One region of the Streptomyces sp. NPDC088147 genome, then DNA from elsewhere that is predicted to be linked to it. Evidence: riboswitches for the same ligand, from Rfam matches in the RefSeq annotation. Region 1 holds a riboswitch; each other region holds the start of a gene.
The links. A riboswitch is a leader RNA that binds a small molecule or an ion and turns the genes downstream of it on or off. The one in region 1 is predicted to bind S-adenosylmethionine.
Positions count from the first base shown of each region.

Region 2: it holds a riboswitch for S-adenosylmethionine, as region 1 does, so the genes downstream of both, ACIOGX_RS26725 (glutathione S-transferase family protein) here and ACIOGX_RS09075 (aminotransferase class V-fold PLP-dependent enzyme) in region 1, are expected to answer to the same signal.
Region 3: it holds a riboswitch for S-adenosylmethionine, as region 1 does, so the genes downstream of both, thrC (threonine synthase) here and ACIOGX_RS09075 (aminotransferase class V-fold PLP-dependent enzyme) in region 1, are expected to answer to the same signal.

Region 1 is NZ_JBIUSY010000002.1:865,363-872,869, reverse strand. Features, by position in the region: gene ACIOGX_RS09075 (aminotransferase class V-fold PLP-dependent enzyme) at 1-937, opposite strand, end outside; SAM riboswitch class IV at 1,135-1,252, opposite strand; gene trpD (anthranilate phosphoribosyltransferase) at 1,489-2,553, opposite strand; gene ACIOGX_RS09065 (ubiquinol-cytochrome c reductase cytochrome b subunit) at 2,748-4,373, opposite strand; gene ACIOGX_RS09060 (ubiquinol-cytochrome c reductase iron-sulfur subunit) at 4,370-5,422, opposite strand; gene ACIOGX_RS09055 (c-type cytochrome) at 5,419-6,228, opposite strand; gene ACIOGX_RS09050 (heme-copper oxidase subunit III) at 6,299-6,919, opposite strand; gene ACIOGX_RS09045 (hypothetical protein) at 7,117-7,507, shown strand, end outside.
Region 2 is NZ_JBIUSY010000008.1:91,382-98,888, forward strand. Features, by position in the region: gene ACIOGX_RS26715 (LLM class flavin-dependent oxidoreductase) at 1-992, opposite strand, end outside; gene ACIOGX_RS26720 (putative leader peptide) at 1,068-1,184, opposite strand; SAM riboswitch class IV at 1,441-1,584, shown strand; gene ACIOGX_RS26725 (glutathione S-transferase family protein) at 1,847-2,629, shown strand; gene ACIOGX_RS26730 (PLP-dependent transferase) at 2,842-3,324, shown strand; gene ACIOGX_RS26735 (hypothetical protein) at 3,453-3,830, opposite strand; gene ACIOGX_RS26740 (restriction endonuclease) at 4,197-4,922, shown strand; gene ACIOGX_RS26745 (winged helix-turn-helix transcriptional regulator) at 4,993-5,253, opposite strand; gene ACIOGX_RS26750 (nuclear transport factor 2 family protein) at 5,344-5,817, opposite strand; gene ACIOGX_RS26755 (RrF2 family transcriptional regulator) at 6,034-6,513, shown strand; gene ACIOGX_RS26760 (TetR/AcrR family transcriptional regulator) at 6,537-7,142, opposite strand; gene ACIOGX_RS26765 (quinone oxidoreductase family protein) at 7,215-7,507, opposite strand, start outside.
Region 3 is NZ_JBIUSY010000005.1:507,602-515,108, reverse strand. Features, by position in the region: gene ACIOGX_RS20265 (glucosyl-3-phosphoglycerate synthase) at 1-962, opposite strand, end outside; SAM riboswitch class I at 1,131-1,260, shown strand; gene thrC (threonine synthase) at 1,278-2,579, shown strand; gene ACIOGX_RS20255 (ubiquitin-like small modifier protein 1) at 2,632-2,907, shown strand; gene ACIOGX_RS20250 (cold-shock protein) at 3,276-3,479, shown strand; gene groL (chaperonin GroEL) at 3,865-5,490, shown strand; gene ACIOGX_RS20240 (Uma2 family endonuclease) at 5,585-6,169, opposite strand; gene ACIOGX_RS20235 (hypothetical protein) at 6,230-7,054, opposite strand; gene ACIOGX_RS20230 (hypothetical protein) at 7,477-7,507, shown strand, end outside.

The sequences.
Region 1 (7,507 bases):
CGAACCCGGCGTCGGTCAGCGCCTTGCAGGCCGAGGCGATGGCGTACACCCCGATGACATTGGGCGAACCGGCCTCATGACGGGCCGCCGTGGTGTGCCAGTCGACCTCCACCCCGCCATCGGCCCGGCGCGCCACCTTACGGCTGGCGCCGCCCCCGGCGAGATACGGCTCCGCGTCCTGGAGCCAGTCGGCCCGCCCCGCGAGCACCCCGGAACCGAACGGCGCGTACAGCTTGTGCCCGGAGAAGGCCACCCAGTCGACCTCCAGCTCGGCGATGTCCACGGGGTGGTGCGGCGCGAGCTGAGCGGCGTCCAGCACGATACGGGCACCCCCCGCGTGCGCGGCGGCGGCCAACTCCCGTACGGGCCACAGCTCGCCGGTCACATTGGACGCACCGGTCACACAGACCAGCGCCGGCCCCGCGGTCCCCCGCCCGGCGAGTGCCCGCTCCAGCGTGGCGACGGCCTCGCCCGGCGTCCTGGGAGCGTTCAGATACGTCACCTGCGCGTCCCGCCACGGCAGCAGGGACGCGTGATGCTCGGTCTCGAACACGAACACCTCGCACTCCGCGGGGAGCACGGCCGCCAGCAGATTGAGCGAGTCGGTGGTCGAGCGGGTGAAGACGACCTGGTCATCGGGGCGGCAGCCGAGGAACTCCGCGACCGTGCGGCGGCTGTTCTCGAACAGATCCGTGGAGAGCTGCGAGAGATAACCGGCGCCCCGGTGGACACTGCCGTAGTACGGAGCGTACGCGGCGACGTCGTCCCACACCCGCTGAAGGGCGGGAGCACTGGCGGCGTAGTCGAGCGCGGCGTAGGTGACCTCGCCACCGGTGACGAGCGGGACGCTCACCTCACGCCCGAGCACCGGCAGCGGGGCGGCGCAGGCGGGGTCGTCGGAGAGGGTCGTGGTGACGGCGTTCGGGCGTGCGGACATGGCGATATCTCCCGGCGGGACAAGTCGGAACGGCTTCAAGTCCCCGCGGTGCGCGGCTGCGCCGCGATGCTGGCGGGGGTGTGCCTCGACGCACGGGTCACCGTGCGGAGGTGTTGAAGAGGGGGCGCGATCGCCCTAACGCATTCGCTTGCTCACGAGACTGCTCCCTTGAGGACCAGGACCCCAAAGGTGGCAGGGGTCCGCGCTTGCCGCAGACCTCGCTGCCTACGGCCTGGTCTTCACCCGGGGCACCCCGCCACGGACGGAGGGTTGCCGGACAGCGAGCCGGGGCCTTAATCGCTGTCGCTCATGACCTTGCCGGAGATTATGCCATAGGGGTGGCGGGGGGGTGGGGGTGGGTGCGGTCGCCGGGTCGCGGTCTCGCTGTCGTGGGCCGGGGCCCGGGAACGGCGACAACCCGCACCCCGACCACCGGCCCCAGCCGAAACGCACCCGTACCCACACCCAGCAACCCGCACCCGGAAACCGGCAGCCGCCGAAACGCACCCTTACGCGCCCCGGACCACGCCCCCCGCCAGGGAGGCGCGGCGCTACGAATGCGACGACGCGATCCAGCGGGCGAGAGCCCGCCCCGCCTCGCCCGAGTCGATCGACTCCGCCGCCCTCTCCATCCCCGCCGACAGCTGCGCCTCCAGCGACTCCCCCGTCGGATCCAGCGCCACCAGCGCCGCCGCCGAGTTCAGCAGCACCGCGTCCCGCACCGGCCCCGTCTCCCCCGCCAGCAGCCGCCGCGCGACATCCGCGTTGTACGACGCGTCCGCGCCGCGCAGCGCCTCCACGGGCACCACGTCCAGGCCCACGTCCCGCGGGTCGAACGTCTCCTCGGACACCTTGCCGTCGCGGACGACCCATACCCGCGACGTCGCGGTGGTCGTCAGCTCGTCGAGGCCGTCGTCGCCGCGGAAGACCAGCGCGGAGGAGCCGCGCTCGGCCAGTACGCCCGCGACGATCGGTGCCATCCGGGCGTCGGCGACGCCCGTCGCCTGCGCGCGTACCTTCGCCGGGTTGGTGAGCGGGCCCAGGAAGTTGAAGGTGGTACGGATGCCCAACTCGCCTCGCGCGGCGGCCACATGGCGCAGCGCGGGGTGGAACTTCACGGCGAAGCAGAAGGTGATGCCCGCTTCCTCGGCGACCTCGGCGACCCGCTGGGGGGTCAGTTCCAGGTTGACGCCGAGCTTCTCCAGTACGTCGGAGGCTCCGCTCGCCGAGGACGCGGCGCGGTTGCCGTGCTTGACGACCTTCGCGCCGGTGCCGGCGACCACGATCGACGACATGGTCGAGATATTGACGGTCTTGGCGCCGTCGCCGCCGGTGCCGACGATGTCGACGGTCCTGCCGGGCACCTCGATCAGGTTGGCGTGCGCGTACATCGCGCGGACGAGCCCGCTGATCTCCGCGACCGTCTCCCCCTTGGCCCGCAGCGCGACGACGAAGCCGGCGATCTGGGCGTCGGTGGCCTCGCCGCGCATGATCCGGTCCATCGCCCAGGCGGTGGCGTCCGCGCTCTGGTCGGCGCCGCTCAGCAGCGCGTCCAGTACGCGGGGCCAGGTGCGGGCCGCCGTGGTGTCGCCTCCGACGGGGGTCACAGCGCTCATGCTCGCTCCTGGGTGTCCGGTTCCACTGCGTGGGCCTTGTGTGCGGCCTGTGGTCAGCCTATCGGCGCGTACCGGCGCGCAGGGCGGATGCCCGTACTCCGGAACAGGACGTACGCCGAGGGCCCCGGCCGGTTCCCTCGCGGGAGACCGGGCCGGGGCCCTCGGTGGTGGCGACCTGGTGAGGCCGGGTGGGATCAGTGGTGGCCGTGGCCGCTGGTGATCTCCTTGTATTCCTCGGCGGTGGGCTTGGGAATCTGGTTGCCCTCGCCGTAGTAGCCCTTGCTGAGCTTCGTCCGGAGCTTCTCGCCGGGGCTCACCTTGCGCTCCACGCCGTTCTCGTCGACCGTGGGGCCGATCTCGGCCGGCGTGTACTGCTCGTGCGCGGTGAGCTTGTGCAGGTCTCCCTGCTCCAGCGGGGTGTGGACCTCGATGAACTCACCGTGCGGCAGCCGCTTGATGACACCGGACTCGCGTCCGTGCAGCACCTTCTCGGCGTCGCGCCGCTGGAGACCCAGGCAGATCCGCTTGGTGACGATGAAGGCGATGACCGGTCCGGCGAAGAAGGCGATCCGGACGAACCAGGTGATCGCGTTGATCGACAGATGGAAGTGCGTCGCCCACAGGTCGTTACCGCCACCCACCAGCAGGATGAAGTACCAGGTCAGCCACGCCACACCGAAGGCCGTACGGGTCGGTGCGTTGCGCGGGCGGTCCAGGATGTGGTGCTCGCGGTTGTCACGGGTGACCCAGGACTCGATGAACGGATAGACCGCGATCGCGACCAGTACCAGCGGGAAGATCACCAGCGGGATGAAGACACCCAGGGCGAGGGTGTGTCCGGCGAAGTTGATCTCCCAGCCGGGCATCACACGGATGAGTCCCTCGGAGAAGCCCATGTACCAGTCGGGCTGGGCGCCGGTGGAGACCTGGTCGGGGCGGTACGGGCCGAGGGCCCAGATCGGGTTGATCGTGGCGATCGCGGAGACGATCGCGATCACACCGAAGACCAGGAAGAAGAAGCCTCCGGCCTTCGCCATGTAGACCGGCAGCAGCGGCATGCCCACGACGTTCTTGTTCGTACGGCCGGGGCCCGCGAACTGCGTGTGCTTGTGGTAGAAGACCAGGATCAGGTGGGCCACCACGAGGCCGAGCATGATGCCGGGCAGCAACAGGATGTGGACCGAGTAGAACCGGGCCACGAAGTCGCCGCCGGGGAACTCCCCGCCGAACAGGAACATCGACAGATACGTTCCGACGACCGGCACCGACAGGACCGCGCCCTGCATGAACCGGACACCGGTACCGGAGAGCAGGTCGTCCGGGAGCGAGTAACCGGTGAACCCGGTGAACATGCCCAGGACGAACAGCAGGAAGCCGAACAGCCAGTTGACCTCGCGCGGCTTGCGGAACGCGCCCGTGAAGAAGACGCGCATCATGTGGACCAGCATGGCCGCGAGGAAGATCAGCGCGGCCCAGTGGTGGATCTGCCGGATCAGCAGACCGCCGCGGACGTCGAAGCTGATGTCCATCGTGGAGGCGAACGCCTCCGACATCAGCACGCCCTGGAGCGGGACGTAGCTGCCGTGGTACTCCACCTCGTTCATCGACGGGTGGAAGAACAGCGTCAGGTACACACCCGTGAGGATGATGATGATGAAGCTGTAGAGGCAGATCTCACCGAGCATGAAGGACCAGTGGTCCGGGAAGATCTTCCGCATGTTGGCCTTGGCCAGGCCGTAGATGCCCAGCCGGCCGTCCGCCCAGTCGGCGACCCGCTCACCGGCGGGCGCCTTGCGGTTCTTGTCGTCTGCGGTACTCATCCGCGCTCCCAGAAGGCAGGGCCGACGGGCTCGTCGAAGTCGCCGAGCGCTTCGAGGTTGCCCTCGGCGTTCACACCGATACGCAGCTGCGGAAGGGCGTGACCGGCCGGGCCGAAGATGACGCGGGCGCCGTCGGAGAGGTCAAAGGTGGACTGGTGGCACGGGCACAGCACGTGGTGCGTCTGCTGCTCGTACAGGCTGATCGGGCAGCCGACATGGGTACAGATCTTCGAGTACGCCACGATCCCCTGGTGGGACCATTCGAGCTCGCGCTTGTCCTTGATCTCGTCCGGCTGGATCCGGACGATCATCAGGGCCGCCTTGGCGATCTGCTTCTGGAAGTCCTCGCTGTGCTCGTCGAGGCCCTCGGGCATGGCGAAGGTCAGCGAACCCACGACGATGTCCTCGGGGCGCAGCGGCTCATTCGTGTTCATGTTGATGAGCTCTTTGCCCTTGCGCCACAGCGTGGAGCGGAGCTTCTTCTCGGGCAGCGGGCCCAGGTCGCGCAGGAGCACCACGCCGGAGAGCGGCACCAGCGCCAGCGCGCCGAACATCGTGTTGCGGATCAGCTTGCGCCGGCCGAAGCCGGACTCCGCCGCACCCGCCGCGAAGTCCTCCAGGACCTTCGCCTTGACCTCGGGCGTCGCCTCGATCGGGTGACGGTCGTCGGCGATCTCCACGTCCGACATCAGCGTGCGGGCCCAGTGGACCGCGCCGGCGCCGATGCAGAAGAGCGCGATGCCCAGGGTCAGGCCCAGCGAGAAGTTCAGGATGCTGACGTGGCCGAACGGGAAGATGTAGACGATCTTGTTGACCGGGAACGCCACGTACGAGGCGATGAAGGCCACCGTCGCGATCATCGACAGCAGGAACAGGAAGGCGATCGCGCGCTCGGACCGCTTGGCCGCCCGCTCGTCGATGTCCTGCACCCGCGGCCGGTGGGCCGGCAGTCCCGGGTCGGCGAACGGGTCGTCCGTACGCTCCACCGCGGTGCCCGCGGCCCCCTGCTCACTCGGCAGGTTCTCTGAAATCTCTTCTTGGCTACTCATGACTTCTTGGCCTTAGCGGTGTGGGCCGCGACCCAGACGGCAACTGCGATCAAAGCACCCAGACCGAAGATCCAGGCGAAAAGCCCTTCGCTGACGGGGCCGAGGCCGCCCAGACTCAGACCGCCGGGACTCGCGGACTCCTCCCCGTTCACCGCCTTGATGTAGGCGATGACGTCCTTCTTCTCCTGCTCCGGCATCGTGGAGTCGGGGAAGGACGGCATGTTCTGCGGGCCGGTCTGCATGGCCTCGTAGATGTGCTTCGGGTCCACACCCTCAAGCGACGGCGCGGTCTTGCCGTGTGTCAGCGCCCCACCCTCACCGGTGAAGTTGTGGCACTGGGTGCAGTTGGTACGGAACAGCTCGCCACCGTTGGCGATGTCCGCACCTGCGGGGCTGTACTGCTTCGCGCCCGGGATGATCGGGCCGGCGCCGAGGGACGCGACATACGCGGCGAGCTGGTCGATCTCCTTCTGCGAGTAGATGACCTTCTTCTTCGGCACCTGCGCGCCGGGCGCCATGGCCGGCATACGGCCGGTGCCGACCTGGAAGTCCACGGCGGCGGAGCCGACGCCGACCAGGCTGGGGCCGTCAGAGGTTCCCTGACCGCCGGTTCCGTGGCAGCTGGCGCAGCCGACGGAGTAGAGCTTCTTGCCCTCCTCGATGGCGAGGGACTGGGCGGTTTCGTCAGCCTGCGCCTTGCCCGCGGGCGCGAACGCGGTGTACAGCCCCCCGGTGGCCGCCAGCGCGAGGAGTAGGACGACGACCGCCGCCAGCGGATGGCGTCGTCGTGCGGAGAGCTTTTTCACGGATTACCCCGGTGTCAGGATCTTCAGCGTCGGTGCTTCTGGACTGTGTGCGCTCGGGCGCGGAGCCCGGCTACTTGATCAAGTAGATCGTGGCGAAAAGGCCGATCCAGACGACATCGACGAAGTGCCAGTAATAGGACACGACGATGGCGGCGGTTGCCTGCTCGTGGGTGAATCTCTTGGCCGCGTACGTCCTGCCCAGGACGAACAGGAACGCGATCAGACCCCCCGTCACGTGCAGACCATGGAAGCCGGTGGTCAGATAGAACACCGAGCCGTACGGGTCCGAGGACAGCGAGATGCCGTCCTTCTTGACCAGCTCGGTGTACTCGAAGACCTGACCGCCGATGAAGATCGCACCCATCACGAAGGTCACCACGAACCACGTACGGAGCTTCTTCACGTCGCCCCGCTCGGCGGCGAAGACGCCGAGCTGGCAGGTGAGCGAGGAGAGCACCAGGATCGTGGTGTTGGCAGCCGAGAACGGGACGTTCAAGGCATGGGCCATTTCGCTCCAGTACTCCGCTCCCATCACCGATCGCAGGGTGAAGTACATCGCGAAGAGGGCCGCGAAGAACATCAGCTCGGAACTCAACCAAATGATGGTTCCGACGCTGGTGAGGTTCGGCCGATTGACCGACGGGTGCGCGTGCCCGGTTTCTACTGTCGTTGCTGTCGCCACGACCGACATTATGTCGGTCGCTTATCCCGCGCTGACCCCGGGGGGTGCCGTTCGGTGTGTCCATGCGATGTGCCCAGCTCGAACGGCCCGGCGAAGGGGCGTCATTACCCGTGCTGACATGGTGTCCGACGGAGTAGCATCCGCGGCATCGGTTCATGGCAATGACGCCCTGAAGCCCTCGCAGACACTGATGTCACGGAGGAACAATGCAGCCGACCGCCACGGTGCTGGTCTACAGCGACGACGCGAACACCCGCGAGCAGGTCCGGCTGGCAGCGGGACGCCGGCCGGCCTCCGACGTACCGCCGGTCGAGTTCCTGGAGTGCGCCACCCTGCCCGCGGTGCTCAAGCATCTGGACCGGGGCGGCATCGATGTCTGTGTGCTGGACGGAGAGACGGTCCCCGCGGGCGGCATGGGGGTCTGCCGGCAGATCAAGGACGAGATCTTCGACTGCCCGCCCGTGCTGCTGCTGATCGGCCGCCCGCAGGACGCCTGGCTGGCCACCTGGAGCCGCGCGGACGCCGCGGTGACCCTCCCGGTCGAACCGGTCGGCTTCGCGGAGGCTCTGGCCGCCCTGCTGCGCGCCAGGCTCTCCG
Region 2 (7,507 bases), on a different contig from region 1:
GCGGGGGTGCCGGTGAAGATCCGGGCGTCGCTGGTGTACGGGGATCCCGCGAGGGTGTCCAGGCGCTCCCGGCGGGCCGCGGCCTCGGCGGGATCGTCGTCGAGGAAGACCACCAGGTCGCCGAAGATGTGCAGGGTCTCGTGGGCGCGGCCGGCCGCGGTCTGCTCGGCGCGGATCTCCTCGACGACGGCTCGGGCCCGGCCGGCGTCGGACGGGGTGACGTAACCGATGTCGGCGGCCCGTGCCACCAGCCGGTAGGTACTGGTCGCGTGGGCCAGGGCACTGACGAGTGGCTGGCCCTGGGGCGGGCGGGGCGTGATGGAGGGGCCCTTGACGCTGAAGTGCCTGCCCTCGAAGTCGATGTAGTGCAGCTTGTCGCGGTCGATGAAGCGGCCGGTGGCGACGTCCCGGATCTCCGCGTCGTCCTCCCAGCTGTCCCAGAGCCGGCGCACGACCTCGACGTAGTCCGCGGCCTCGTCGAAGGCATCGTCCACGACTTCGCGTACCACGGGCGTGTCGTAGTCCTCCCGGCGGAACGGCGGGAACGTACGGCGTCCGAAGTGCGCGGCCTCGTTCTGGCGTGCCGTGATCTGTACACGCAGGCCCGCGCGGCCGGTGCTCACATAGTCGAGGGTGGCGATCGCCTTGGAGATGTGGAACGGCTCGGTGTGGGTGGCCACGACCGTCGGCACCACACCGATGTGGTGCGTCAGCGGGGCGACCCGCGCGGCGATGAGGACGGCGTCCAGACGGCCGCGGACCTGGTCGGTGCGGCCGTCGGGTTCGGTGAAGGAGGAGGACTGGAGGCCGAGCGCGTCCTCGATGGTCACGAAGTCGAGCAGACCGCGCTCGGCCTCGGTCACGAGGTCGGTCCAGTAGGCGGCGGTGAGCAGTTCACCGGGGCGGGCGACGGGCTCGCGCCAGGCGGCCGGGTGCCAGCCGGCACCGTCGAGGGCGACGGCGAGGTGCAGCGGGGAGGGTGACGAGGACAAGGGAGTGACGCCTTCCTGATCAGCCGTACGAGGGAGCCGACACCCGTACTCAGGGTGCGGCTGGAGGACAACAGGTCACGAGCAACAGAGCGCGCCGGCCACGCGCAGCAGGTCGATGTGTGTCCGGGAGTACAGATGCAGGCGGCGGGGCGGGGCGGGTTTCACGGCACGGCGGCAGGACACGGGACGCATGTACCTCACCTCCGCCCTTCCGGCCCGGCGGCCCCAGGGCCCCGGGGCCTTGCCGGCCTCACGCCGGCGGCTCCCTCAGAGCTCGCCGCACGGAACTGAACAACGACAACAGCGCGGCTATTCCCTTTCTTCCGGCCGCCGGGATTTCTTCTCCTTCCCGCCGGCCCGCTGCGCGTCGACGCGAGTGACCATCAGGTGAGACCGTGCGCCCGGCTTTCTTGACGGCGTCACGGAGCGCACCGAGACTGATGTGGACGGTCACGATTGTCAGCGCCACGGCGCGGGTTCGCCCGCTCATGTGGTCATCGGCCCCGGCCCGCCGACAGGCAACCCTTCCACCGCGACGGGGTGCTCCGGGTGACGACCGGGTCCCGCCGGCGCGGCGGGGCAAGCGCGGTCTCGCGTCTCGCGAGCCCCGGAGGTGGGAACGGGTGGCAATGCCCAGGAACGGCTTGACGAGGCGCCTGCACATCGATCTGTTGCGTGTCTCCAGCGCTTACTGATCCGCCGACGGTCCGTGCGGTCCGGATCCGTGCGATCCCGGACCTGTGCGATCCCGGACCCGTGTGATCCGGACCCGTGCGAAAAGCGCAGTCGCTCCGCATCCGGCCGCTGGTGCCCACAAGGCGGCGGTGGCTTCCTCGTTCCCCCAAGGGAGAGTCATGCCCGAGACAGCTTTGCGTAGTTCCAGCACGGCCACCTCCGGTGGCTGTCACCAGAGTCCGTCCGCGTCGAGGCCTCGCCCCAGGGGAGCCACCGCGTCGCCCCGCCCGCACCGCTTCCCCAGCCGGATCGGTGTCGGTCTTGCCGGTGGCTTCTACCCGGCGCCGCACCGCTACGATCTCTACCTGTCGGCGTGTTGTCCCCGCTCACTGCGCATCTCGATCACCCTCGACCTGCTCGGCCTGAAGGACACGGTCGGCACCATGCTCCTGACGCATCCCACCGAGACGCCCGACGCCTTCGCCTCACTGCGCGGCGCGTACGAGGCCACGGTGCATCACTACGACGGGCCGCTGACCGCGCCCGCGCTGCGCGACCGCTGGAGCGGACGCATCGTCAGCAACGACACCGACGGTATCCTCCGCGACCTCGCGAGCCTGTTCTCCGGCCACGACGAAGCCCGCCCCTCCCCCCTCGGCCCGCCGGCCCTCGCTCCGGACATCGACGCCCTCCGCGACCTGCTGGACCGGAACATCACCCCGGCTGCCCAGCCCTCGGGACGATCGGCGGCGCTGAGCCTGCTGGACCGTCAACTCACCTCGCGGCCGTATGTGTTGGGCGGAGATCTGACGGCTGCGGACGTGGACCTGTGGGTGGCGCTCGTCCATCTCGGCCCGGCCGGCACCCTCAGCTCGTACCCCCGGCTCCGGGACTACGTACGCCGCCTGGGCGACCACCCGGCCTTCCGGGGCAGGATCGAGGCGGTACCCGACGCGGCGTGAGCCCCGGCGGGACCGTGGTGGTCGACTCGCGGACCGTCACGGAGGACGGAGCGGGTGGTGACCGAACTCGCCACTGACGGGGGCGCGAGCGCGCGGCAGCCCGGTGCGAACGGCTGATCCTGGAGCGGTACGGGTCCGGACCACCGGCTCGGGACATGGACCGTCATGCGGTGTCGGCGGAGAGCGCCTTCATGCTGACGTAGCTGGTCACCGTGGCCACACTCGGCCCGGTCGACGCGTGGCTGCTACTGCGCGGCATGCGTACCCTGCCGCTCCGGATGCCGCGCCACAACGCCAACGGCCTGGCGCTCGCGGAGGCGCTGAACGGGCATCCGGCGGTGGCGACGGTGCACTATCCCGGTCTGGCGGCCCACCCGCAGCACACGCTGGCCGCCGACCAGATGAGCGGTTTCGGCGGGGTGCTCGGCATCGAGTTCGCCGGTGGTTTCGAGCGGGCCGACGCCTTCCTCGGCCGGCTGCGGTACCCCCGCCGGTCGGCCGGCCTCGGCGGCGTGGAATCGCTGGCCGTGCATCCGGCGTCCATGTGGCGCGGGATGCTCAGCGAGGAACAGATCGCGGTATCGGTTCCGCCGGGCCTGGTCCGGTCGGCGGCGGGCACGGAGGACACGGCCGACTTGGTCGCCGACGCGCTCGCCGCGGCCGACGCGCTGCTCGACGAAGCCGCGACCACCTGAGCCGGCCGTTCGCGCTGCGGCGGCGACGCCGTTGTACGCCTGGCGAGCGTCCGCGACGGATGCGTGCCGTTGCCCGCCGTCGTCGGGGACGTGGACGGTGTGGCACGGGGTGCTCCGGACGCGGGAGCCTACCGCTCGGGTGGGCCGAAGCGATGAAGCTCTACCTGGACTCCCCAGTCCCGGGCCAGCTCCGCGATGCCCTCCACGGCATCCGCCAAGGCGGCCCTGAGCCGGGCAAGCTCGGGCCAGCGCCGCTCCCTGTCAGGTGCGGCGTCGACCGCCCGCCAGGCGGCACGGTACGCCTCCTCCAACGGAGTGACCCTCTCGTCGTACTCGATGATGCTGTCCAGCGGGAAGGCCGATCCGCGACGCCGTGTGTCGGCCATGTCCAACTGGGCGGTGACCGAGAGGAGATCACCCACCAGCTTCACATGGACCACACCGACCTTCCGGCTCACCAGTATGTCGGCCAGCACCGCGTTCCAGTGCTCTTCTCCGTCCAGCATCTCTTCCCCGATCGCAGGTTCTTCGCCATTCCGCACAGTCTCGCAGCCCCGGCTCGTCCCCCTCGGGAAGGTCGCGACGGAGCGCCTCCACAGTCCCACCCACCACTCGCGTAGCACTATGCGATCGTTCGGTCGCGGATTGTCAGTGCTGAGTGCTTGGATGTTCGCCGGCGCGGGGAGCGCCGGTCCGTTCAAGGGGAGAGTTATGTGGACTGACGTCCGTGTGAAGCGCAGTGGCCACCAGGTCTCAGGGGGCCGACAGTTCGCGGACCGGGTACTGCGGGCGGTCATGTTGCCGAGGCCGGCGTGCTTACGTGACGGGCCGACCCGAGGCGCGGACGTCATGGGTGGTTCCGGGGCGGGACGGTGACCCGGCGCAGGCCGCCGGCCCGGCGTCGTCCCGCGGCGCGGCGCGGCAGGGCGGCCGGGCGTCGGACGCGCGGGAAGCAGTCCGCGCGGATCGAAGGCGTGGGACTGCTGCTCATCGCGGTGGCAGGGGTGTCGGTCGCGGTGGCGGTGGTGCAGTGGCTGGCGGCGCATGGGTGGGTGCTGGTGGTCCTGGGTGTGCCGGCGGCCGGAGCCGCGGTGGCCTGGGCGCACTGGCGTGGACAGCACGCGCGGTGGGCGCGGGTGAAGGAGCGGGGGCTTCGCTACCAGCTCGCACAGCTGGACGCCCTGGGCCACCGGGAGTTCGAGTACGCGGTGCGGGATCTGATGAAGCGGGACGGCTGCCGCGACGCGGTCCAGGTGGGCGGCCGTGGGGACAACGGAGCGGACGTGAAGGCCACCGATCCGCTCGGGCGCCGCTGGGTCATCCAGTGCAAACACCGCCGGGCCGGCTGGTCCGGGTCCGCGATCGGCACCCCCGACCTCCACGTCCTCAACGGAACGGGCCGCCAGCTCCACGGCGGCGATGTCATCGTCCTCGTCACGAACGGCCGCTTCAGCTCGAAGTGCCCTCCGTACGCGAAGTCCCAGCGCCTCCACCTCGTCGACCGGCATCTGCTGGGCGAATGGGCCGCAGGGTCCCGGCCCCTGTGGGAGATCCTCAACCGGCTGCCACCGCCCCGTAAGCCCTCCGCCCTGTCCTGACCGGAACCGGCGGCCCGGTACTCCGGTGGCTCCCGGCCGGGCCGGAAGCCGCTCACCGAGGTGTGGCAGGTTACGCGCCGGCCTGCCGGGTGTCGTAGCGTGCGCGGGCCTCGTCGACCTCGTCGGTCTTGTCCACGGCCCAGTCCCGCACCTGGGACAGCAGGCCGTAGAGCCCTTGCCCGAGCGGGGTCAACTCGTAGTCGACGCGTACCGGCACCGTCGGTGTGGCCGTCCGCTTCACTATGCCGTCGCGTTCGAGCATGCGCAGGGTCTGGGTGAGCATCTTCTGGCTGACGCCTGGGATTTCGCGGCTGATGTGGCTGTACCGCATCGCGTCGCCGTATGACCCGAGGGTGCACATCGTCAGGCTGACCCACCGGTTGCTGATCGTCGAGAGCAAGCCACCGCGGGACACGGGTGATCAGAAGACGTAGGGGAGGTCGTGCAGGACGTCCAGGTGACGGATGTGCCAGACGCCGTCGGTTCGGCGGAAGGCGAAGCGGTAGTAGCCGGACTCGATGGGCTTGATGGCGCCTTGGGCGCCGAAGGTGCCGGCGGGCCACCCGCCCTCGGGCTCGCTGGTCGCGGTGACGTCGAAGGTGATGAACTGGGTGTCGATGCTCGCCTCGTCGCCATCCACGGAGACCAGATGGTCGTAGGTGGTGTGGTGGCTCCAGCCCAGGGGCGCGTGCGGCGCCATCGCCGTGGACATGGCCGTCGCGATCTGCGCCCCTCCGGAGAGGGTTCCCAGCAACTCCGTCCCGTCGGGCCCGCGGTAGTGGATCTCGACGGCGGCGTCGGCCTCGAAGAGCTTCGACAGTGTCTCGCCGTCGCGCCAGTCCGCGGCCCGGGTGTACCGGGAGACGATCTCTCTGATCTCGTTTTCCGTGCTCATGGCGTTCTCCGGTTCTCTCAGTGGTGCCTGTCGTTGTCCGGGTTCGTGCGGCAGGTGGACGACCGGTCAATGTCCTCCGCAGGCGGGCACCTCAAGTGAGCGCAATCCGTACGCGTGAAAAGTACATATTCTTCGACGGAAATGCAACTGTGAAAGTTGCTAATATGGAGGCGTCGGGATCCACCCGGCCGAGCGGCGGAAGAGAGAGGTACGAGCATGCTGGACGTAAGGTTCTCCAGCGCGCTGAAGGCCATGCTTCTGCTGGGCCACGCCGAGGAAGAGGGCAGTCCCGTCCTCAGCTCGACCCAGCTCGCCAGGAGTCTGGACACGAACCCGAGCCTGGTACGCAAACTGATGGTGCCACTGGTGCAGGACGCTCTCGTCGCGTCCATCAGAGGCCGCAGCGGGGGCGTCCGCCTCGGCCGGCCCGCGGACCGGATCACCCTGGGCGAGATCTACCGCTCATCCGTCGGCGACAAGCCGCTGTGGGCCCCCCGGCCCGAGGGGCCCCGGGAGTGCCTGGTCACCCACCACTCCGCCGAGTACTTCGCCAGGCTCACCGACGAGACCGAGGCGGCTGTCCTCGGCGCACTGGCGGGGCGCACCCTCGCCGACAGCCTCGACGAGTTGCGCGCCATCGACCGAGCTGGCGGCACTCCCGCTCCGGAACGGCCGCTCTCCACGCCGCGCCCTTAGCCTGCCCGCCCCGCCGGTTGCCGTCAGCCGCCGGTCGGGCCGGACCGCAGACGCGTGATCCCGACATCGAGCGCGGCCCGTAGATGTGTGGACCGGCCCGTGGACAGCATGATGGACACGCCGCCCTGAATACCCGCCAGCAGCGCGGCCGCGGCCTGCTCCACATCGAGGTCGGCTCCGACCAGACCCCGGTCCCGCAACGCGCGGATCCCCTCGGCGAGGTACTGCTGCCACTGGCGCATCAATTCGACCACGATCGCCCTGGCGCCGGGATTCGAGCGGCCGACCTGAAGGAACAGCGACCCCAGTGGGCACTGGTCGCCTTGGGCCTCGTAGCGCTCGACGACCGCGTCCCGCCATCGGTACCAGGTCTCCCAGGAGTCCAGCCGGCCCAGATAGGGCTGCTGGTCGTCCAGGACCCGGTCCGCCTCGTACCGCGCCACCGCCAGCAGCAATTGGTCTTTGCCGTCGGGGAAATAGTGGAACAACTGGCTTTTGCTCGTGCCCGTCCGCGCCCGTACGTCATCCAGCGTCGCGAGCGCCACACCGCGCTCGCGCAGCACCTGGGCGGCGCCCTCGATGATGCGCGCCCGGGTGGCCCGCCCCTTCGGCGTCAGCACGGCGCCCATCGACCCACCTCGCATACTGGACCAGTCAGTCCACTGTAGTGGAGGGCCGGCCTGCCCGGAACCCGGCATCCGTCACGGTATGAGCAGAAGCTTTCCGGTCGTGCCGCGCGATTCGATGTCGGCGTGCGCTCTGGCCGCGTCCGCCAGCGGGTAGCGCGCTCCGATGCGCGCGGTGACCCGGTCGGCCCGGATCAGATCGAAGATCTCGCCGGAGTGCCTGACGAGCGCGCCACGGGTGCGCACGTGGTCGCCGACCACCGGATAGGACATCAGGATGCTGTGGGGCATGTCCCTCGGATTGAGCAGCATGTCGCCCATCAGGACGCCGTAGTACGCGTGGACGCCGTGCGTGCGCAGCGCCAGGT
Region 3 (7,507 bases), on a different contig from region 1:
GTGTCCACCGCGTGCGTACGCGGCACGAAACCGTGCTCGCCGCGCTCGAACTGCGTCAGCTCCGGCCGTACCAAGTGCGCCCGGGACAGCCTCAGCTGCGCCGTACGGTAGATCGCCGCGGCCATCCGCCCCAGCGCCCGTTCGTCCTGGTGGCGGTGGATCCGCACCCCGACGTCGACCTGCCCCAGCGCGTCGAGACCCGCCGTGTGCAGCGCGTCCACGAGCAGCCCCAGCTCCACGCCGTACCCGACGGGGAACGGCAGCCGTTCCAGCAGCGAGCGCCGCGCCGCGTACTCACCACCGAGCGGCTGTACGAAACCGGCCAGCCGGGGCCAGTGCAGATTGAGCAGCGGCCGGGCCACCAACTCGGTCACGCGCCCGCCCTGACCGCCCTGGCTCCCCCGACCTTCCTGGCTCCCCTGGCCACCCTGGCTCTCCCGGTCTCCCTGACCGGGGTGTCCAGCCGCGGGCTGGAGCAGCGGGCGGTCGTACATCGCCTTGACGAACTGCACGTCCTGGTCGGTCAGCAGCGGCCCCACGATCCCCGACACGAAATCGGCCGAAAACCTCCGCAGATCGGCGTCCACGAAGCACACGACCTCGCCGCTCGTCACCAGCAGCGACCGCCACAGCACCTCGCCCTTGCCGGGCAGGGCCGGCAGCCGCGGCAGTATCGCGTCCCGGTGCTCCACGCGCGCTCCCGCCGCCTCGGCGACCGCGGCCGTACGGTCGGTGGAACCGGAATCGACCACCACCAGTTCATCGACGAGCCGCACCCGCTCCATCAGTTCGCGCCGGATCACGGACACGATCTCGCCGACCGTCTCCTCCTCGTTCAGCGCCGGAAGGACCACACTCACCGTCGTCCCGCGCGCGGCCTTCGCCACCATCAGCCGGTCGAGCGGGCGGTCGGCCACGGACCAGGAACGCCTGGTCAGCCAGTGCTCCACCTCTTCCAGCACGGTCGGTACTCCCTGTGCGTGTGCCATGAACGTGATCCATCTCGCGGTGCGGACCACTATCTCAACCGTCCGTTCCTTCGGTTACAGTCTTGAACAACACGAATGACCCACGCATGCCGGGGGTCGTTACGTGGAAAAACGCACCGGACCCCGGGTCCGGTGCCATAGCGCTCATCCAGAGGGACTGAGGGAACGGCCCGTTGAAGTCCCGGCAACCCTCCCGCCGACCATTCGAGGTCACGGTGGGGAAGGTGCCAATTCCGTCTCGTGGCGAAGTACGTCGCGAGGAAGATGAGGAGAAAGGGCCTCGCCTCCATGGCTGTGCAGACCGCCGAACAGAACACCGGCTCCGACACCGGCGCCGTTGATCTCGGACCCGCCGCCGCACTCTCGTGCCGCGAATGCGGACAGCGCTTCGACCTCGGACCGATCTTCGCCTGCGCCGACTGTTTCGGGCCGCTCGAAGTCGCGTACGACCTGCCGAGCGGCACCCCCGAAGAGCTGAAGAAGCGCATCGCCGAGGGCCCGGACAACATCTGGCGCTACGCGCCGCTGCTGCCCGTCCCCGCCGACGTGGCCACGAAGCCCAACATCAACCCCGGCTTCACCAAGCTCGTCAAGGCCGACAACCTCGCCCGTGAACTGGGCGTCACCGGCTCCCTCCACATCAAGGACGACTCCGGCAACCCGACGCACTCCTTCAAGGACCGTGTCGTCGCCATCGCCGTCGAGGCCGCCCGCGCCTTCGGATTCACCACGCTCTCCTGCTCCTCCACGGGCAATCTGGCCGGTGCCGTCGGCGCCGCCGCCGCCCGCGCCGGCTTCCGTTCCTGCGTCTTCATCCCGCACGACCTGGAGCAGGGCAAGGTCGTCATGGCGGCGGTGTACGGCGGTGAACTCGTCGGCATCGAGGGCAACTACGACGACGTCAACCGCTTCTGTTCCGAGCTGATCGGCGACCCGCTCGGCGAGGGCTGGGGCTTCGTCAACGTCAACCTGCGCCCGTACTACGGCGAGGGCTCCAAGACGCTGGCGTACGAGATCTGCGAGCAGCTCGGCTGGCGGCTGCCCGACCAGATCGTCGTCCCGATCGCCTCGGGCTCGCAGCTCACGAAGATCGACAAGGGTCTCCAGGAACTGATCAAGCTCGGTCTGGTCGAGGACAAGCCGTACAAGATCTTCGGCGCCCAGGCCGAGGGCTGCTCGCCGGTGTCCACCGCCTTCAAGGCCGGACACGACGTCGTACGGCCGCAGAAGCCGGACACCATCGCCAAGTCCCTGGCGATCGGCAACCCGGCCGACGGCCCGTACGTCCTGGACATCGCCCGCCGTACCGGCGGCGCCGTCGAGGACGTCACCGACGAGCAGATCGTCGACGCGATCAAGCTGCTGGCGCGCACCGAGGGCATCTTCGCGGAGACGGCCGGGGGTGTGACCGTCGGCGTGACGAAGAAGCTGATCGAGGCCGGTGTCCTCGACCCGGCGCTCACCACCGTCGTCCTGAACACCGGCGACGGCCTCAAGACGCTCGACGCCGTCGCCCCGACGACGGGCCCGACGGCGACCATCCGCCCGAGCCTGGACGCGTTCCGCGACGCCGGCCTGGCCGGCAGCTGACGACCACCACGACGTTTCCGACGTTTCGGAAGACGGAAGGCAGAACACCACCATGAGCGTCAACGTCCGCATCCCCACCATTCTCCGTACGTACACCGGCGGCAAGGCCGAGGTCGCCGCCGAGGGGGCGACCCTCTCCGAGGTCATCCAGTCCCTGGAGGCCGACCACCCGGGCATCGCCGGCCGCGTCCTGGACGACCAGGGCAAGCTGCGCCGCTTCGTGAACGTGTACGTGAACGACGACGACGTCCGCTTCGAGCAGGGCCTGGAGACCGCCACCCCGGCCGGCGCCGGCGTCTCGATCATCCCCGCGGTCGCCGGAGGCTGACGCGCCGGATTTGCTCCGCTCTGTGACTGGAACGGCCCCCTCCGTGAGAGAAGCGGAGGGGGCCGTTCTACATGGTTGAGCGGGGTACAGTATGGGAACGCCCCGCTGTCGCCGCCGTCGAAGGCATGCGAGAACGCGACAACATGAGGCCGATGTCGGAGTGCCGTATGCGCCGTAGGTGCGCTTTGCCCGGCCCGACTTGCCCTGGAACGCTGGGAATTCATCTCTATGTGTGTTCGGCCATGCCCAGAATTCTCGTCCGATTGACCTGTTGCAGAGGGCAGTTGGGCAGATACATTCAGCCGCGGTCGACGCGTTCCGGCGCGAAGTGTGGCCCCGTGCAAGGGCCAGTAATAGGGGAGTTAGGCATGGCTCAGGGCACCGTCAAGTGGTTCAACGCGGAGAAGGGCTACGGCTTCATCGCGGTAGACGGTGGTGCGGATGTATTCGTCCACTACAGCGCGATCCAGATGGACGGTTACCGCACCCTTGAAGAAGGTCAGCGAGTGGAGTTCGAGATCTCGCAGGGCCAGAAGGGTCCGCAGGCGGACATGGTCAAGCTCGCCGTCTGATCCCGGCGCGATCGGCCACCGACGCACTGACGTACACGTACTCACGCCGAAGGGTCCGCATCCCGAACAGGGGATGCGGACCCTTCGGGCGTTCCCGGTGCCCCCGTCTCCATGGTCATGGGCGGCGCGGGCACCGGGCGGCGGGGGTCATGGGAGCTTGCACTCTCGGGGGTCGAGTGCTAATCATTGGCGTTAGCACTCTGCAAGTGAGAGTGACAACTTAAGGACCGGGTCGGTGAGGCCCGAAGAGCCGGTGGGGCAAGGAACCGCCCGGCTCTCAGGCCGTCCGTCGCGGGCGCCAGCACGGTCCGTGAGCAATCCTTCCCCAAGCTCTCAACTGCGTTCGAGCAGGGGAGACCCCATCCGTCCGGGAGGACCACTTCACATGGCCAAGATCATCGCGTTCGACGAGGAGGCACGGCGCGGTCTCGAGCGCGGGATGAACCAGCTCGCCGACGCCGTCAAGGTCACCCTTGGCCCCAAGGGCCGGAACGTCGTCCTCGAGAAGAAGTGGGGCGCCCCCACGATCACCAACGATGGTGTGTCCATCGCCAAGGAGATCGAGCTCGAGGACCCGTACGAGAAGATCGGCGCCGAGCTGGTCAAGGAAGTCGCCAAGAAGACGGACGACGTCGCCGGTGACGGTACGACCACCGCCACGGTGCTCGCCCAGGCGCTGGTCCGCGAGGGCCTGCGCAACGTGGCCGCCGGCGCCAACCCGATGGCCCTCAAGCGCGGCATCGAGAAGGCCGTCGAGGCCGTCTCCGGTGCCCTGCTGGAGCAGGCCAAGGACGTGGAGACCAAGGAGCAGATCGCTTCGACCGCCTCCATCTCCGCCGCCGACACCCAGATCGGCGAGCTGATCGCCGAGGCCATGGACAAGGTCGGCAAGGAAGGCGTCATCACCGTCGAGGAGTCGCAGACCTTCGGTCTCGAGCTTGAGCTCACCGAGGGCATGCGCTTCGACAAGGGCTACATCTCGGCGTACTTCGCCACCGACATGGAGCGTATGGAGGCGTCCCTGGACGACCCGTACCTCCTGATCGTCAACTCCAAGATCGGCAACGTGAAGGACCTCCTTCCGCTGCTGGAGAAGGTCATGCAGTCGGGCAAGCCCCTGCTGATCATCGCGGAGGACGTCGAGGGCGAGGCGCTGTCGACCCTGGTCGTCAACAAGATCCGTGGCACCTTCAAGTCCGTCGCCGTCAAGGCCCCGGGCTTCGGTGACCGCCGCAAGGCCATGCTCAACGACATCGCCATCCTCACCGGCGGCACGGTCATCTCCGAGGAGGTCGGCCTCAAGCTGGAGAACGCCGGCCTGGACCTGCTGGGCCGCGCCCGCAAGGTCGTCATCACCAAGGACGAGACCACCATCGTCGACGGTGCCGGTGACAGCGACCAGGTCGCCGGGCGGGTCAACCAGATCCGCGCCGAGATCGAGAACAGCGACTCGGACTACGACCGCGAGAAGCTCCAGGAGCGCCTCGCGAAGCTGGCCGGCGGCGTGGCCGTCATCAAGGCCGGCGCCGCGACCGAGGTCGAGCTCAAGGAGCGCAAGCACCGCATCGAGGACGCGGTGCGCAACGCCAAGGCCGCCGTCGAGGAGGGCATCGTCGCCGGTGGTGGCGTGGCTCTGCTCCAGGCTTCCTCGGTCTTCGAGAAGCTTGAGCTGACGGGCGACGAGGCGACCGGCGCGCAGGCCGTCAAGCTCGCGCTGGAGGCCCCGCTCAAGCAGATCGCCGTCAACGGTGGTCTTGAGGGCGGCGTTGTGGTGGAGAAGGTCCGCAACCTGCCGATCGGTCACGGCCTGAACGCCGCGACCGGCGAGTACGTCGACATGATCGCCGAGGGCATCATCGACCCCGCGAAGGTGACGCGCTCTGCCCTGCAGAACGCCGCCTCCATCGCGGCGCTGTTCCTCACCACCGAGGCTGTCATCGCCGACAAGCCGGAGAAGGCCGGCGCGGCCCCGGCCGGCGGCGGCATGCCGGGCGGTGACATGGACTTCTGAGCCTGACGGCTCGGACCTGGTCCATGGTCTGAAGTGACCGAGGGCGGTACCCCTTCGCGGGGGTGCCGCCCTCGGGCTTTTCCGTGAGGCTTCGTCAGCGGGTGTAGTCCTTGAGCTTCTCGGTTTCCAGGGTGATGGAGACGGGGTGGGGGAGTTTGACCGTGGCGCCGTACGAGTGTGACGCGCGGCTCAGGTATGTGCCCTTGTGCGGTTCGGTGTAGACGACCAGCTCTTCGGCGTCCCGGTCGACGAGGAGATAGACGGGGATGCCGGTGGCTGCGTAACCGTCGCGCTTCTCGACGCGGTCACGGAGGTCTGTGTCGCGATCGTGGGACGTGACCTCGACCGTCATGAGGACGCCATCGGCGGGCGCCCACTCGCCCTGACCCACGAAGTGGTCGAGGGGCGCCAGGGCTCCGTCCGGGCGGGCGCGGCCGTTGCGGTAGGACTCGGTGAGGAGCCCCTGCTCCGGGTACAGCGCGAGTTCGGGACGATGCTGCATGCACTGCCGCAGGAGCCACATGACGATGGCTCCGTGATCGCCGTCGGGCACCGGCTTGACCTCTAGCTTTCCGTTGATGAATTCGAGTCGTACGGTCTCGGGCGCGCCGCGTTCGAGTTCTTCGAAGTCCTCGACTCGCATCTGCGGCCTCGCCTGGCGGCTTGAGCTGGGGGTCATGGTGTCGCCTCCTCCCCTCCATGGTGCCCCGGTTTCATGGCGGCGGATCGACTGGATTGGTCATGTACGGGTCCTTTCGGGTGGGTGGGTCGCCGCCGAGCGGGCCTCGGCGACGCGGGCCCGGACCTGGGCGGGGGATAGCCGGGAGGCAGGGCGTACGGGGACGGGCTCGCCCCGGCACGGGCCGCACTCGCCGTCCGTGAGTGCCTCGGGACGGCCGGGGGCGCCGCACTTCGCGCACTCCAGGACCCGCAGTGGCGGGCGTGGCGCGCGGATCCGCTCCGGTGGGAGCTTGGACGTCAGCCGTACGCGGGCGAGCGCCGCCGGGTGGTGGACGACGGCGGGGAGTCCGGCGGTGAGGGCGTGCAGGATGTCCCTCTCGGTGGCGCCCCGTTCGAACCATGGCGTGGTCAGCGGCTCCAGGGCCGCGCAGTCGGCTGCCGACAGCGACATCACCGGCGCGCTGCGGCCGAGCGCGGCGAGCAGGATGAAGGCGCGCGAACGGGTCGGCGGGTCCGAGGTGTTGGCCCGCGCGTCCGCGGTGGCCAGGTCGCCGGAGACGAACGCCGCCCACCAGCCGTTGTCCCGCGCGGTACGGGAGAACCACGTACGCGTCACCCAGCGCATGCCGTCCGGCCCGGAGAGGTGTTCCTTGCCGCGCCGCAGATGCCCGGCCACCTGGAGGCGGCGGAGCGCGGTACGCAGGGCGCACTGCCCGTACGGGAGCACCTTGGCGAGGGCCTTCACCGAGATGTCCGTGCCCTCGGGCAGCCGGTCGAGGAACGCGGCGACGGCGGCCTCGCGCGGCGGCAGGTGCGCGAAGTCGTCGGCCCTGCGGGGCTGTTGACCGGGTGTCGAACGCTTGCCGTAGCCGGGGGACGCCATCGGGGGAGAAGAGGGTGAAGCGGGCGAGGCCGCGTGCGTCTCGGGCGCGGCGGCACTAAGGTGGCTCTCAGCCATGGGATCGCTTTTCTTTGGGTGTCGATCTTGTTGGTTAGGCCCTCGCCAGATGTCGCAAGCATCGGCGGGGGCCCGTTTTGTGCTCTGTGCGGCACGCTAAAGCGTCGCGACCCTGCGTGGCAAGTCGGTCACGAAAAGTCAACCCCCCAGGCAGGGAGGGTGGGTGGGGAGAGACCCGCCTTCCATTCCTTGGAAAGAGGGCTCGGACCCTGAGGCTTGAGCCCCGGGCCGTGAGGAAGTTTTTCGGCGGCGGGCGCAACCCCGGCGGGTGTCGCACGTCTGGTGGGTTGAAGGCGCCCTTCAGCTGATGTTCCAGACCGTGTAGTCGTACAGTTCGGGAGAAACTCATGTCGTCGCACGCCAAACCGAACCGCCGTT